DNA from 3 places in the Frankia sp. Mgl5 genome. Region 2 is predicted to be linked to each of the others. Evidence: predicted binding sites of a transcription regulator. Region 2 holds the regulator's gene; each other region holds the start of a gene.
The links. The regulator LexA, encoded in region 2, represses DNA repair genes until DNA is damaged. The targets are predictions, from matches to a motif close to CGAACNNNNGTTCG.
Positions count from the first base shown of each region.

Region 1: MXD62_RS13060 (HNH endonuclease signature motif containing protein) is a predicted target of LexA. The motif match lies at 2,631-2,644, and genes of this name have one in related genera.
Region 3: MXD62_RS27950 (DUF222 domain-containing protein) is a predicted target of LexA. The motif match lies at 2,505-2,518, and genes of this name have one in related genera.

Region 1 covers NZ_JALKFY010000609.1:55,841-60,212, reverse strand. Annotated here, with positions in the region: gene MXD62_RS13080 (hypothetical protein) at 1-5, shown strand, start outside; gene MXD62_RS13075 (hypothetical protein) at 11-514, opposite strand; gene MXD62_RS13070 (recombinase family protein) at 579-2,021, opposite strand; gene MXD62_RS13065 (hypothetical protein) at 2,074-2,475, shown strand; gene MXD62_RS13060 (HNH endonuclease signature motif containing protein) at 2,677-4,023, shown strand; gene MXD62_RS13055 (MarR family winged helix-turn-helix transcriptional regulator) at 4,058-4,372, opposite strand, start outside.
Region 2 covers NZ_JALKFY010000614.1:58,786-63,157, reverse strand. Annotated here, with positions in the region: gene nrdR (transcriptional regulator NrdR) at 128-688, opposite strand; gene MXD62_RS14545 (LysM peptidoglycan-binding domain-containing protein) at 1,111-1,359, opposite strand; gene lexA (transcriptional repressor LexA) at 2,284-3,036, shown strand; gene hflX (GTPase HflX) at 3,152-4,372, opposite strand, start outside.
Region 3 covers NZ_JALKFY010000796.1:19,602-23,973, reverse strand. Annotated here, with positions in the region: gene MXD62_RS27955 (carboxyl transferase domain-containing protein) at 158-1,561, shown strand; gene MXD62_RS27950 (DUF222 domain-containing protein) at 1,812-2,321, opposite strand; gene MXD62_RS27945 (MFS transporter) at 2,688-4,295, shown strand.

The DNA of each region.
Region 1 (4,372 bases), on a different contig from region 2:
GGTAGACGCTCTAGGTCCCGCCCATGCCGGTCACATACACGGCGAGGAGCGTCAGACAGTCAACACCGAACTCACCCATGCCCTGCAGCTGACCGAGGATCGTGGCCCTGCTCTGCCTGATGCCCTTGTGCGCCAACATCGTCTGGGCGGCCTCAACCTCTCTGAGTACCTGACTTTCCGGCTCTCCGCAGGCTTCCACCCCGTCCGCCAGGAGACGGGAGTAACGGGCGATGTCGTTGGCGTCCGGGTCCGCGATGCCATCTCTCACGGCAGCCCTGTAGGCCGTCGATGTCGTTGCCACGGCCGCAGTGCTCGCGGCAGCATCCGGGCTCGGCGAGGTAAACCTTGGGGCGGCCACACTCGCCGATGTCGCCGTCAGCCCAGGCTGCGCGGCTGCGATGTCGTCATCCGGCGACAGAACGGCCCCCAACGCGAACATCCCGCCGAGAGCCAAAGCCACCACCGCGCCCGCCGAAGCAACCCCCCGCCGTTCCTGGTGTTCCTTCTCCTCCACCTGTACCCCCCTTGTGAGGGGGCCAGGCTAGCGAGAGCCCAACAGCCGCAGGCAACCAGCCCACTCACCGCCAGTCGACGTGGACCCTCGACGCATCCCACTTACCACCATTCGGCGCCGCCAACGGCGCCACCACCACCCGCTCCACACACGCCCGCGCCACCGCCCGCCTATGCGGGAAATCCATGTCCACCCAGCGCTTCCCCTGCGTGATCAGACTCAGATCCGGACGGCGCTCCGCCAACACCCTCTCCGCAGCCTCCAACCGCTCCGCAGGCCGCCGCCGAGCCGCATCCCGCTCCACCCGGGTGATCCGCTCCTCGCCGTAGTCCTCAGCGATCTCCTCCAGCTGCCGCTTCGCCGCATCCCGCGCCGCGACAGCCGCCGCCACCTGCAACTCCCGACCCTCACCCGGCCGAGCCGAATCCGGATCATCCACAACCGTCGCCAACCGCCTCGACACATGAAGATCCACCCGCGCGGACGACGCATCCACCCGCCCACACCCGAAATACCCCTGACGAGCCGAACACGAATAACTCGGATAGCCCTTCACCCCACCCGACATCGTCCTCATCGGCTTCCCGCACCCCTCCCGCCCACAGAACACCAGCCCCGTCAGCAGGTACTCATGCTTCGCAGCAGGCGACGGCGCCGCCCGCTCCGCCAACATCCGCTGCGCCTCCTCCCACTGCCCCCGCGGCACGATCGGCTCCCACGTCCCCACCGCCGCCACCACACCGTGATGCAACCGCAACCCGGCCGGCGCCCCCGACTGAAGCAGCTTCTTCACCGCCCGCGAGGTCCACGCAACACCCGTCACCGTCGACACCCCGGCCGCATGCAGCCGCTCGGCGATCCGCCCCGGGCTGACTCCAGCCAAAAACTCGCCGTAGATCATCCGCACCGATTCCGCCTCAGCGAGATCAACCACATACGTCGCAGGCGCCGGGATCATCTCCCCCGGATCATCCGGATCCGGCATCATCCGCCCCGACACCAGCCGAAAACCAAAAGGGCGATACCCGCCCGCATGCGGATGCCCAGCCTCCGCCAGCTCACGATGAGCAGACTTACTCTTCGCGGAGTTCGCGTCCGAGTAGTGCACCGCCGCCGCGATCTCCCCCCGCAAGTAATGCCTATCGCTGTAGTTCGACAGATCCCGGGCCGCACCGGCAGCCGTCACCACGATCAGCCCTCGCCGCTCCGCACGGTCGATCAGCTCCTCCAAGTCCCTGGGCTGCCTCATCATCCGGTCATAGCTGTAGATATAGAGCACCCTGCACAACCCGGCATCGATCCGCTGAAGGATCGCCTCCCAGCCCGGACGCTTGACGTTCCGCTTCCACGCGGAGAAGTTGTCATCCTTCGCCCGATAGGTGATCCTGTGCCCGTTCCGGGCCGCAGCCTGCCCGATCTCCCGGAGCTGCCTCTCGCACGACTCCTTGCGACCGGTCGGGTTCTTGCTGAGCCGCGCGTAGGCGTCCGCCGTGTCCGTCTCCTGCATGGTTCGAACACTACCGCCCAACCCCCATGCTGGTGTACCGTTAGCCCACGCGATGTCGCCGATCGGCGGGGTCGGGATCAATCTGGCGATCCAGGACGCGGTCGCCGCGGCACGTATCCTCCGTGCGCCCCTGCTCGCCGGCCGGGGCACCGGAACCGCACCACCGCCCGGGTGCCTGGCCGCGGTACAGCGTCGCCGCACGCCACCGACCATCCTCACCCAGCTTGCGCAGCGGGTCGCCCAACGAGGGTTGCTGCGCCCGGTGCTGGAGGCCGGCGACAAGCCGGTCACGGCGCCCATGCCGGTCCGGCTCCTCGCCCGGATACCGGCCGCCCAGCGCGTGCTCGCCCGTGCGGTCGGCGTCGGGCTCCGACCCGAGGCGGTCGGACAGGCCGCACCACACACCGCGACGGAGAACGTTTCCCGTGCAGCCACCAACAAGAATGATCGTTAGCCACTGAAGAAGCAAAAGAATTTGCCCGTCTTTGCTATCCATATAATTCATCTACTTATTTCCGTTCACCCACGAAACGACCCACCTACAGATCAGGTCACCCTCGGGGCGACTCGCCCGAACCCTTGCCAGCAGAGCCGACCCTACCCTAGGATCGAACGCATGTTCGAAGAATTTTGCTGACGGTGGGCGGTGAACCTGATGGATCAGTTCGACAGCTCCATGGCCCGGGCGTCGACGGCAGCGGGTATGGATTCCGAACCGCAGCGATCAGACGTCTCGTTCGACCTGGTGGGCGCACTCCACGCGATCCTGGCCGAGGCAATCGCGGCAACCGGCGCCGGAACCGCGAGGAGCGACCTGGATCAGGCCACGCCCTTCTTGCGGCGATTCCGTCATCGTGTCGACAGGTATCGCACCAAGTTAAAGGTGCTCGGCTGGCTTCAGGCAGGAATGATGGAGGATCTATCGGCCATCACTCATATGAATCCGCCGCGCGAGTCGGCGACCGGGACTTTTGACGAGCTCGCCCCGGAGGACGTGGCGATCGAGGTCGGCGCCTCCGCCACCTCGGTGGCGCGGGACATGACCTACGCGCGCACGATCACGGATCGGCTCCCCCACACGTTGGCGGCACTGAAAAACGGGGCAATCGATCTATCTCGGTTGAGATCCCTGGAACGCGCCGTTCGCCCGTTGAACGACGAACTGGCGGCCGCCGTGGAGAGCCGCGTGCTGGAAGGCGGGCCACGTCCCACTCAGGGAGCCTTCGCCGATGCGTGCCGACGCACGGTCCAGCGGATCGACCCCGACGGCTCGGCGGAGCGGGCCCGTTCACGAAGAGCCGCGCGACGGGTCTGGGTTCGTCCCGGCGAGGAGGGCAGCAGCACGCTGTCCGCGTTGCTCCCGGCGGAGGATGCAGACGCCTGCTACCGGCGAGTCGACCAGGTGACCCGCGAGATCGTCGCCGCCCGGGATACCCACGACGAACGGACGACGGACCAGATCCGGGCCGACGTCGTCGTCGACCTGCTCACCGGACGAGCTGAGCACGGCCGGCCGTTCTCCTGCGAAGTCCAGGTGGTCGTGCCCGTGACCACACTGCTCGGCATGTCGTCGGAGCCCGGTGAGATCCCAGGTGTCGGCACCATCCCCGGAGCTGTCGCCCGCGAGATGGCCGCTCGGCCAGGGTCGACCTGGCGGCGGCTCCTGACCGACCAGCGCGGCGTCCTCCTCGACGTCTCCGACCGCCGGCACCCCACCCCGGCGCAGGTACGTCACGTGCGCGCCCGCGACCGCACCTGCCGCATGCCCGGGTGCGCCCGGCGCGCGATCCACTGCGAGCTCGACCACACCGTCCCCGACGCCGTGGGCGGCCGGACAGCGCTGGACAATCTGGGCCTTCTGTGTCGGCGACATCACCGCATGCGCCATCGCGGTGGCTGGCAGATCAGCCAGCCACGTGAGGGTGTCTTCGAGTGGACCACGACACTGGGCAGAAGGATCACGGTTACCCCGCCGCCCTATCTCGAGCCCGAGACCTCATGATCTTGACGACAAATCCCGGGGCACGGGTGGCGAATCAGGCGGACGACGGGTGGTCGTCCGCGGCGAGCCGGGCCAGTACTGACGTGGCGATCGCGTCGAGGGCGTCGACCTGGGCTTCCGTGAGCATGTCGAACACATGCTCACGGACGAAAGCAACATGAGCGGGAGCGGCCTGTTCGATCATGGCGCGGCCACGCTCCGTGAGCACGACGAGGGCACCGCGGCCGTCGTCGGCGCACTCCTCGCGCGCCACGAGGCCACGCCGCTGCATCCGGGCGACGTGATGGGAGAGCCTGCTCTGCTCCCACGAGAGCTCCCTGGCCAGCTTGGTCACCCGCAGGCGCCCTTC
Region 2 (4,372 bases):
CCCGCGCCCGGCCCGCGATGCCGGAGCCGGCAGGCGGCCCACCGGCCGGGTTCGTGAGGCCGGCGCGGATCAGGCTGGGTCACTCATGGACGCCCGGATCCCGGTTCCGGGACCTCGGGCCGGTGCGTCAGGGGCCGGCCGCCGCCCGTGGGCCCGTGGTCACCGGAACGACGACAGCCGAGGCCCCGGTGGCCGCCGGCATCGCGGTCGGCTTCCCGGCGACGGGCGGCTCACCGCCGCCAGCCGACTCGGCACGCAGGGCCGCGATCGCCGCCTCGAAGTCGCCGAGCGACTCGAACGCCAGGTAGACGGAGGCGAAGCGGAGGTAGGCCACCTCGTCCAACTCTCGGAGGGGGCCGAGGATCGCTCGGCCGACATCCTCGGCGGCCACCTCCGCGGAGCCCGAGGAGCGCACCGTCTCCTCGACCCGCTCCGCCAGCAGCGCCAGATCGTCCGACCGGACGGGGCGGCCCTGGCACGCCTTGCGCACTCCCACGATCACCTTCGCGCGGCTGAAGGGCTCGGTGGCCCCGCTGCGCTTACGGACCCGCAAGGAGGCCTCCTCCATGGTCGTGAACCGACGGCCACAGGCCGGACACGACCGCCGGCGCCGGATCGCGGCGCCTTCCTCGGCCTCCCTGCTGTCGACGACACGGCTGTCGGGATGCCGGCAGAAAGGGCACCGCATGGTCCGCTCCCCTCCACCCCGGGCAGGCTGACACTGCCGCCCGCGGGGTGCGTCCGACTGGGTTCCGTCACCTCGACCGGCGGCCCCGTGGACAGACGGTCAAGGCCCTGTGGATTACCTGTGTAACAACCTGTGGATGACTTGCGGTGCTGAAACTACAAGATGTTGTGTCCACCGTAGCGCACACCCCCGACAGATCCGACACCGACCCCTCCGGTGCATGTGGTCCTCAGGTGTGTTCTCGCCAGCCCGCGCCGGGGCCACGACAGGCGGTGACACCAGCCGGACGTGCCCTCGGTGGGGCAGCCGCAACACCTGGCACACCGAACGCACCGGGCATGCCGGGCATGCCGGGCCGCCGAGCCATCGGGCATCGAGCCACCGGGGCATCGGGGCATCGGGGCCGCAGCAGGAAAGCCGGGTCAGGGGAGCCGGAGCTCCTGACCGGGCGTGAGCGTCACCGTGTCGAGGCCGTTCAGGGTCATGAGCCCGCGGACGGTGTCGCGGGTGTCGGCCTCGGGGGCGGCCTCGTGGGCGATCTCCCAGAGCGTCTCCCCGGACCGCACGACGTGCGTCCGGTAGCTCACCGGGACGCCGGTGAACGCCTGTGACGCCGTCACCAGCACCAACGAGAAGACAAGGCCGAGGACCGTGCTCGCCAGCGCCACCACGACGACGCGGCCGCGCCTGGTCAGCCGCAGCGGCGGCCGCGCACCCGACCTCCCCCGCCCACCGGCCCGCGACCGGGACCCGGCCCGAGGTCGAGGTCGAGGTCGAGCCTCAGGCCGGGCGTGGGGCTGAGGCCGGGGACGCTGGGGCTGGGACTGCCCGCTCGGCCCAGGACGCGGCTCGGGCACCGTGGCGGCCGACCCGGCCGCGGCCAACCCGACGGCTGCCTCACGCCACCACATGCCGGGCATCTCGATGACGGACGCCCCGGATCGCCGCTCACCGCCCCGCCTGGACTCAGCAGGCGGCACCGTGGCAGCCGGAGCAGCCCCCGAGAGACCACATCGGGCGCCACGAGAGCGAACCGGGCGCCCTACCGGCACGCGGCCCATGCCGCGCACCGCCACCCCCCGCACCCCGCGGCCACGGACGGCGACTCCGCCCACCGCGGCTCCACGCACGCCACGTGCCCCCCGCGCACCCGTCGCGACCTGCGCACCCTGCCGCAGCGCGCAGCTGCGGGACACCGGGTGACCCCGCCGAACTGACGCATTCCCACCGGCCGCACCGCCACCGTCGGTCATGCCAACCTCCCAGGCACGAACACTTGTTCGATCGAACGCCTGAGCGATTCTTACACGGCCACCACGCACACTTCCCCCGACACGCTCGAACAGACGTTTGAGATTCGGCGACCGGCCGACTACCGTCAAGGACGATCAGTTGTGGACGATCGTGCGAGATGAACCGAGCACGAAGGACCCCGCCAAACCGATCAGCCGAACCGATCAAAAGTTACTAATCGGACAAAGCATTGGAACGACCGGGTGGGTGTTGGCGGAGCCGGGCCGTCGACCACCCGGTCCTTGGCAGCCGCCGGTGGCACCATCCGCCGCGCGTAAGCATCGACAGGAGAGCGGTAGGCGATGACCAGCCAGGAACGGGGTACCCGCCGAGGTGACACCCGTGGCAACGTCCGGGATTTTCCCGACAGCCCCGCGGACGCCTCGGGCCTGACGCAGCGGCAGAAGAAGGTGCTCGAGGTCATCCGGTCCGCGGTGGAGCGGCGCGGATACCCGCCGAGCGTCCGGGAGATCGGCGAGGCTGTCGGCCTGACCAGCACCAGCAGCGTCGCGCACCAGCTCAAGGTGCTGCAGGAGAAGGGGTTCCTCCGGCGCGACCCGAACCGGCCGCGGGCGATGGAGGTGCTTCCGATCGGCGGCGCGAAGGCCGGCGGGCGTTCCCGCGCGGGTGCCGCGGCGGCGGCCGGCGCACCCGCCGAGACAACGGCGCTGGAGGCCGGCACGCCCACCTACGTCCCCCTGGTGGGGCGGATCGCGGCCGGTGGGCCGATCCTCGCCGAGCAGGCGATCGAGGACGTCTACCCACTGCCGAAGGAGATCGTCGGCGAGGGAACTCTGTTCCTGCTCAAGGTGGTCGGCCAATCGATGATCAATGCCGCCATCTGTGACGGCGACTTCGTCGTCGTCCGGCAGCAGCCGGTGGCGGACAACGGCGAGATCGTCGCGGCGATGATCGATGGAGAGGCCACGGTCAAGCGGTTCCGGCAGCGCGACGGCCGGGTGTGGCTGGCGCCGGAGAACCCGGCCTTCTCCGACATCCCGGCCGAGGACGCGACCATCCTCGGCCGCATCGTGGCGGTGATGCGCCGGGTCTGATCCCCGGCACGCGGCCGGCACCGGGCAGGCCGGGCACCGGTCAGACGTCAGGCGTCTGACCGGTGCGGTGTTCAGCTCGCGGTGTTCCGTCGGGGCTGGTGTTCAGGCAGGGTCGTCAGGCGCGGAACGGCTCCAGCTCGGCGGCCAGGCCCACGGGCACGCGCGCGGCGACCTCGGTGCCCTTGCCGGTGTGCTCGACTCGGAGCACCTCGCCGATCTGGTGGATGCGGGAGACGAGATCGCCCCGGGTGTAGGGCACCAGCAGGGACATCTCGACCTCCGGGTGCGGTATCCGCGCCGAGAGCGCCTCCACCAGCTCCTGCAGCCCCGCCCCGGACCGCGCCGAGACAAAGATGGCGTCCGGCACCGCCTGGCGCAGGACGGCGAGCGTGGTCGGGTCGACCGCGTCCACCTTGTTGACCACGATGAGCTCGGGCACCCCGGCCGCGTCGATCTCGGCGAGCACCTCGCGCACGGCCGAGATCTGCCCCATCGGGTCCGGGGCCGAACCGTCGACGACGTGCAGGACGAGGTCGGCGTCCACCACCTCCTCGAGCGTCGAACGGAACGCCTCGACGATCTGGTGCGGCAGGTGGCGCACGAAGCCGACCGTGTCGGCCAGGGTGAAGATCCGGCCGTCGGGCAGCGTGGCCCGGCGCACCGTCGGGTCGAGGGTCGCGAACAGCGCGTCCTCGACCAGTACGCCCGCCCCGGTCAGTCGGTTGAGCAGCGACGACTTGCCGGCGTTGGTGTAGCCGGCGATCGCGACGGCGGGAACGGCACCGCGGCGGCGCGACGACCTCTTGGTCGCCCGGACGGTGGCCATCCCGGTGAGCTCTCGGCGCAGCTTGGTGATGCGCGCGCGCAGCCGGCGACGGTCCGTCTCGATCTTCGTCTCACCGGGGCCACGGGTACCGATCGGCGCCCGGCCGCCGCTGGCGGCCTGCCGGGACATCGACTCACCCCAGCCGCGCAGCCTCGGCAGCATGTACTGCAGCTGGGCGAGCTCGACCTGCGCCTTGCCCTCGCGCGACGTCGCGTGCTGAGCGAAGATGTCGAGGATCAGCGCCGTCCGGTCGATCACCTTGACCTTGACGACCTCCTCGAGCTGGCGCAGCTGGCCGGGGGTCAGCTCGCCGTCGCAGATCACCGTGTCCGCGCCGGTCGCCAGTACGATCTCGGCGAGCTCCTTGGCCTTGCCGGAGCCCACGAAGGTCGCTGCGTCGGGCCTGTCCCGGCGCTGCACGAGCGCGTCGAGCACGACCGAGCCGGCGGTGGTGGCGAGCGCGGCCAGCTCCGTCATGGAAGCCTCGGCCTCGACCTGCGAGCCCGACGT
Region 3 (4,372 bases), on a different contig from region 2:
GAAGACCGTGCCGCCCGCCACGGCGGCGGCACGCCCGGGGGCGCCGGGACGGTTCGCCGGGATCCAAGCCCCGGCCAGGAAATACCTCACGGTGGCCGCACCGGGGCCGCCATCTGCGCAGGAGCAGGCTGATACCGCTCAACCAAGGAGACCTACGGTGAGTCTGTCCACCATCGACCGCACCGATTCCCGAACCCCCGTCTCGCGACTGAGCCGCTTCTTCGACCCGGACACGCTCTCGCTGTTCGCCTCCGCCGACGGTTCGGGTGTCGTGGCCGGCCAGGGCCTCGTCGACGGCAACGAGGTCGTCGCCTTCGCCACCGACCCCACGGTCCAGGGCGGCGCGATGGGCCGGGACGGCTGCGCGCGCATCGTGCACGCGATCGAGTCGGCCGTCCGGATGAGCTGCCCCGTGATCGGTATCTGGCACTCCGGGGGCGCCCGCCTGCAGGAGGGTGTGGCCTCGCTCGACGGCGTCGGCCGGGTGTTCGCGGCGACGGTCCGTGCCTCGGGACGGGTGCCACAGATCTCGCTGGTCCTCGGGGCCGCGGCCGGCGGCGCCGCCTACGGCCCGGCGCTCACCGACCTGGTCATCACCGGGCCCGACGCGAAGGTCTTCGTCACCGGCCCGGACGTCGTCCGCTCGGTGACCGGCGAGGAGTGCACGGCCGACAGCCTCGGTGGCCCCGAGGTCCACTCGACCCGCAGCGGAGTCGTCCACCTCGCCTGCGACACCGACGACGCCGCGTTCGACCGGACCCGCGCGATCACCGCGCTGCTGGCCGACCAGGGCTCCATCGGCCACGTCGCCGAGCGTGAGCTCGGCGATCTGCTGCCGGAGAACCCCCGCCGCGCCTACGACGTGCGGCCGCTCGTCGCCGGCCTGCTCGACGACGAGGTCGTCGAGCTGCACCCCAAGTGGGCGCGCAACATCGTCACGGCCCTCGGCCGCCTCGGCGGGCGGACGGTCGGCGTGGTGGCGAACAACCCGCTGCGCCGCGGTGGCTGCCTCGACGCGCTCTCGGCGGAGAAGGCCTCGCGGTTCGTGCGGATGTGCGACTCGTTCGGGATCCCGCTCGTGGTGCTCGTCGACGTCCCCGGCTACCTGCCCGGCGTGGGTCAGGAGTGGGAGGGTGTGGTCCGGCGCGGCGCGAAACTGCTCTACGCCTTCTCCGAGTGCACCGTGCCCCGGGTCACCGTCGTCACCCGCAAGGCCTACGGCGGCGCGTACATCGCGATGAACGCCCGCTGCCTGGGCGCGACCGCGGTCTACGCGTGGCCGACCGCGCAGCTCGCGGTCATGGGGGCGGAGGCCGCGGTCGGCATCCTGCACCGCCGGCAGCTGGCCGAGGTGCCCGCCCAGCGCCGCCCGGACGTGATGGCCGAGCTGGCCGAGGAGCACATCCGCACCGTCGGCGGGATCGACCGCGCGGTGGAGCTGGGCGTGGTGGACGCGGTCGTCACACCCGGGACGACCCGCGGGGCGGTCGCGGCCGCGCTCGCCGACGCGATCGCCGAGGCCCGGGTGGACAAGAACGTTCACGGCAACATCCCTCTGTAGAGTTCCTCCCGCTCCACCCGGCCCGCCGGCCGGGGCGCTGGCCCTCGACGGCGCTGGTCTTCAGCGGCGCTGGTCTTCAGCGGCGCTGGTCTTCAGCGGCGCTGGTCTTCGAGACGTGGCGGCCGGGCGAGTCCCTGGACTCCCCCGGCCGCCACGTCTCATCTCGGGGCTGCGCCCTCCGGCCCGTGCTCCCGGGCCTCGCCACCGGACGCCGTCGCGGCCCACCGGACCCGCCCGGCGCAGTGGGCCGTCACGACCCAGGGGGCTCAGACCCGCCCGGGGGACGTGGGCTCTCCGACTCAGCCAGGCGGATCCACGTCCGAACGACGTTGCCCATCTGACGGCGGTTCATCCACAGGGCCGCGCGGGCGAAGATCGGGTCGGCGCTGCGCGCGAGCTCGCCGCGCGCGGCCTCCAGCGCGGGGGCGATGGCGCGGACGTGGTCGAAGCTGATCGTGCCCGTCCGGAAGGCCTCCGCGGTCACCGGCAGGGATCGCAGCGCGCGCGCCACCGTAAGCGCCGAGGTCGTCGTGGGGTGGACAAGCCTGCACTCCCGGCGCAGCCAGGCGGCCGCCGACCGGGCACCGTCGAGGTTCCACAGCTCGCGCCGGTCGAACTCCGCGAGCAGGCGGACCCAGCAGGCGTCGGTGGCGTCGACGAGCCGGCGCACGTCCGTCACCAGCAGGGCGAGCTCGGCGTCCGGCACCTCGCCGGGATCCACGGCCGCCAGCCGGGCCACCTGCGCGTCGAGATCCTTCACGGCCGCCTCCTGTCCGACACCCACACTCCACTCACTGGACGCCCCGTGTGCGGTGCCACCCCACGCGCCCGCCACCTCGCAGGCCCTGCCGACGGGGTCTGCCCTACCGACGGGGTCTGCCCTACCGGCGGCCCCTGCCCCGCCCGCGGGCAGCGCCTGCCCACCCGGCCACACCGAGATCGTCGAACACATGTTCGAATACTAGGGCATCGTCACCCAGCCACCAAGCCGCGGTCCGGATACGTGACCGATCCGCAGCCCCGAGCCGCCCGGCTCCACCCTCACTCCCGCCCGCCCGCGCGAAATACTTAGCTGCGCGAAATAAATATCGGCCGGGGCATGTTGTGGACCTGGGAGGTGCACCGCATGAGTCGTTCGGACCAGGTCACGTCGAGGACGAGCGCAGGAGGCACGGAAGAGGCGGGCACGCGGGTGCCATCGTCCACCGGCACCTTCGCCGCCCTTCAGGTGCCGAACTTCCGCCTCTTCCTCGGCGGTCAGGTGGTCTCGCTGTGCGGGACCTGGATGCAGATGATCGCCCTGGGCTGGCTGGTGCTGTCGCTCGGCGCGTCCGGCACCGAACTCGGGCTCGTCACCGCGGCCCAGTTCCTGCCCGTGCTGCTGTTCGGCGCCTACGGCGGGCTGATCGCCGACCGCTCGAACACCCGCAGGCTCCTGATCACCACTCAGATCATTCTCGGTTCCCTCGCCGTCCTGCTCGGCATCCTGGACCTGACGGGCACGGCACGCCTGTGGATGGTCGCCGCCGTCGCCGCGGCGATCGGGATGACCAGCGCGGTGGACAACCCTGCGCGGCAGAGCTTCGTCCAGGAGATGGTGGGATCGGAGTTCCTGCCCAACGCCGTCACGCTGAACTCGGTGACCATGAACGCGGCCCGGGTCGTCGGGCCCGGCATCGCCGGCATCCTCATCAGCCTGGTCGGCACCAGCGGCTGTTTCCTGCTGAACGGCGCCTCGTTCGTCGCCGTGGTCATCGCGCTCCAGCGGATCGACACCGCGGCGCTGGTACGCCGGCATCCCGTGCCGCGGGCACCGGGGCAGGTGCGCTCCGGGCTCGCCTACGCGATGCGGACGCCGAGCCTGCGGATCCCGCTGCTCATGATGGCCGTGATCGGAGCGTTGTCCTACGAGTTCCAGGTCGTGCTGCCGCTCGTGGCACGTGAGACCTTTGGCGGGTCGGCCGCGACGTACAGCCTTCTCACCGGCGCGATGGGTGCGGGGGCCGTGGCCGGTGGCCTGGTCGTCGCCCGGCACCGGCGGGTGGGGGTCCCGGCTCTGGCGGTCACCTCCGGGGTGTTCGGCGTGGTCACCCTGGTGGCAGCCGCGGCACCGGTGCTGGCGCTGGAGGTCGCCGCGCTCGTGGTGGTCGGCGCGGCGAGCGTCGCCTTCATCTCCACCGGCAACGCGACCGTGCAGCTCTCCGCGGCACCGGAGATGCGTGGCCGGGTGATGGCCCTGTGGTCGGTGGCGTTCCTCGGCTCGACCCCGGTCGGTGGCCCGATCGCGGGCTGGGTGTCCGAGACGTTCGGTGCGCGGGCCGGCCTGGCGATGGCCGGCGCGGCGGCGCTGGCGGGATCCGCCTTCGCGGCGGCGTCCCTGCGCGGCCAAGCGGCGCGCGCCCAGGCGGTCCCGGCGGCGGCCCGGCCGCCGGCCGCGCCAGCCGGCGGCCCGGCACTCGCCACGGGCACCGGCACGGCGCTCACCACCGGCACGGCACTCCCCCCGGACACAGCGGGCGACGCCGGCACAGCAGGAGGCACTGACACAGCGCTCGCCACCAGCACAGCGCTCGCCACCAGCACAGCAGTAGGCACCGGCACGGCGGTAGGCACCGCGACGTCGAACGACCCAACGGCTTCCGCGGTGGCCGACACCGCGCTCGGTAACCCGGTCGAGGCTGTTCTGAGCGCGGCGGCCGCACCGCAACGCGGGCCGGCCCTCCAGGACGTCTGACATCCCGGGTCGGGGGTCGGAGATCGCGGGCCGAACGCGAGGAGGCCTGGTGTCGGCGCAGCCCCGCCCGCGCGGGA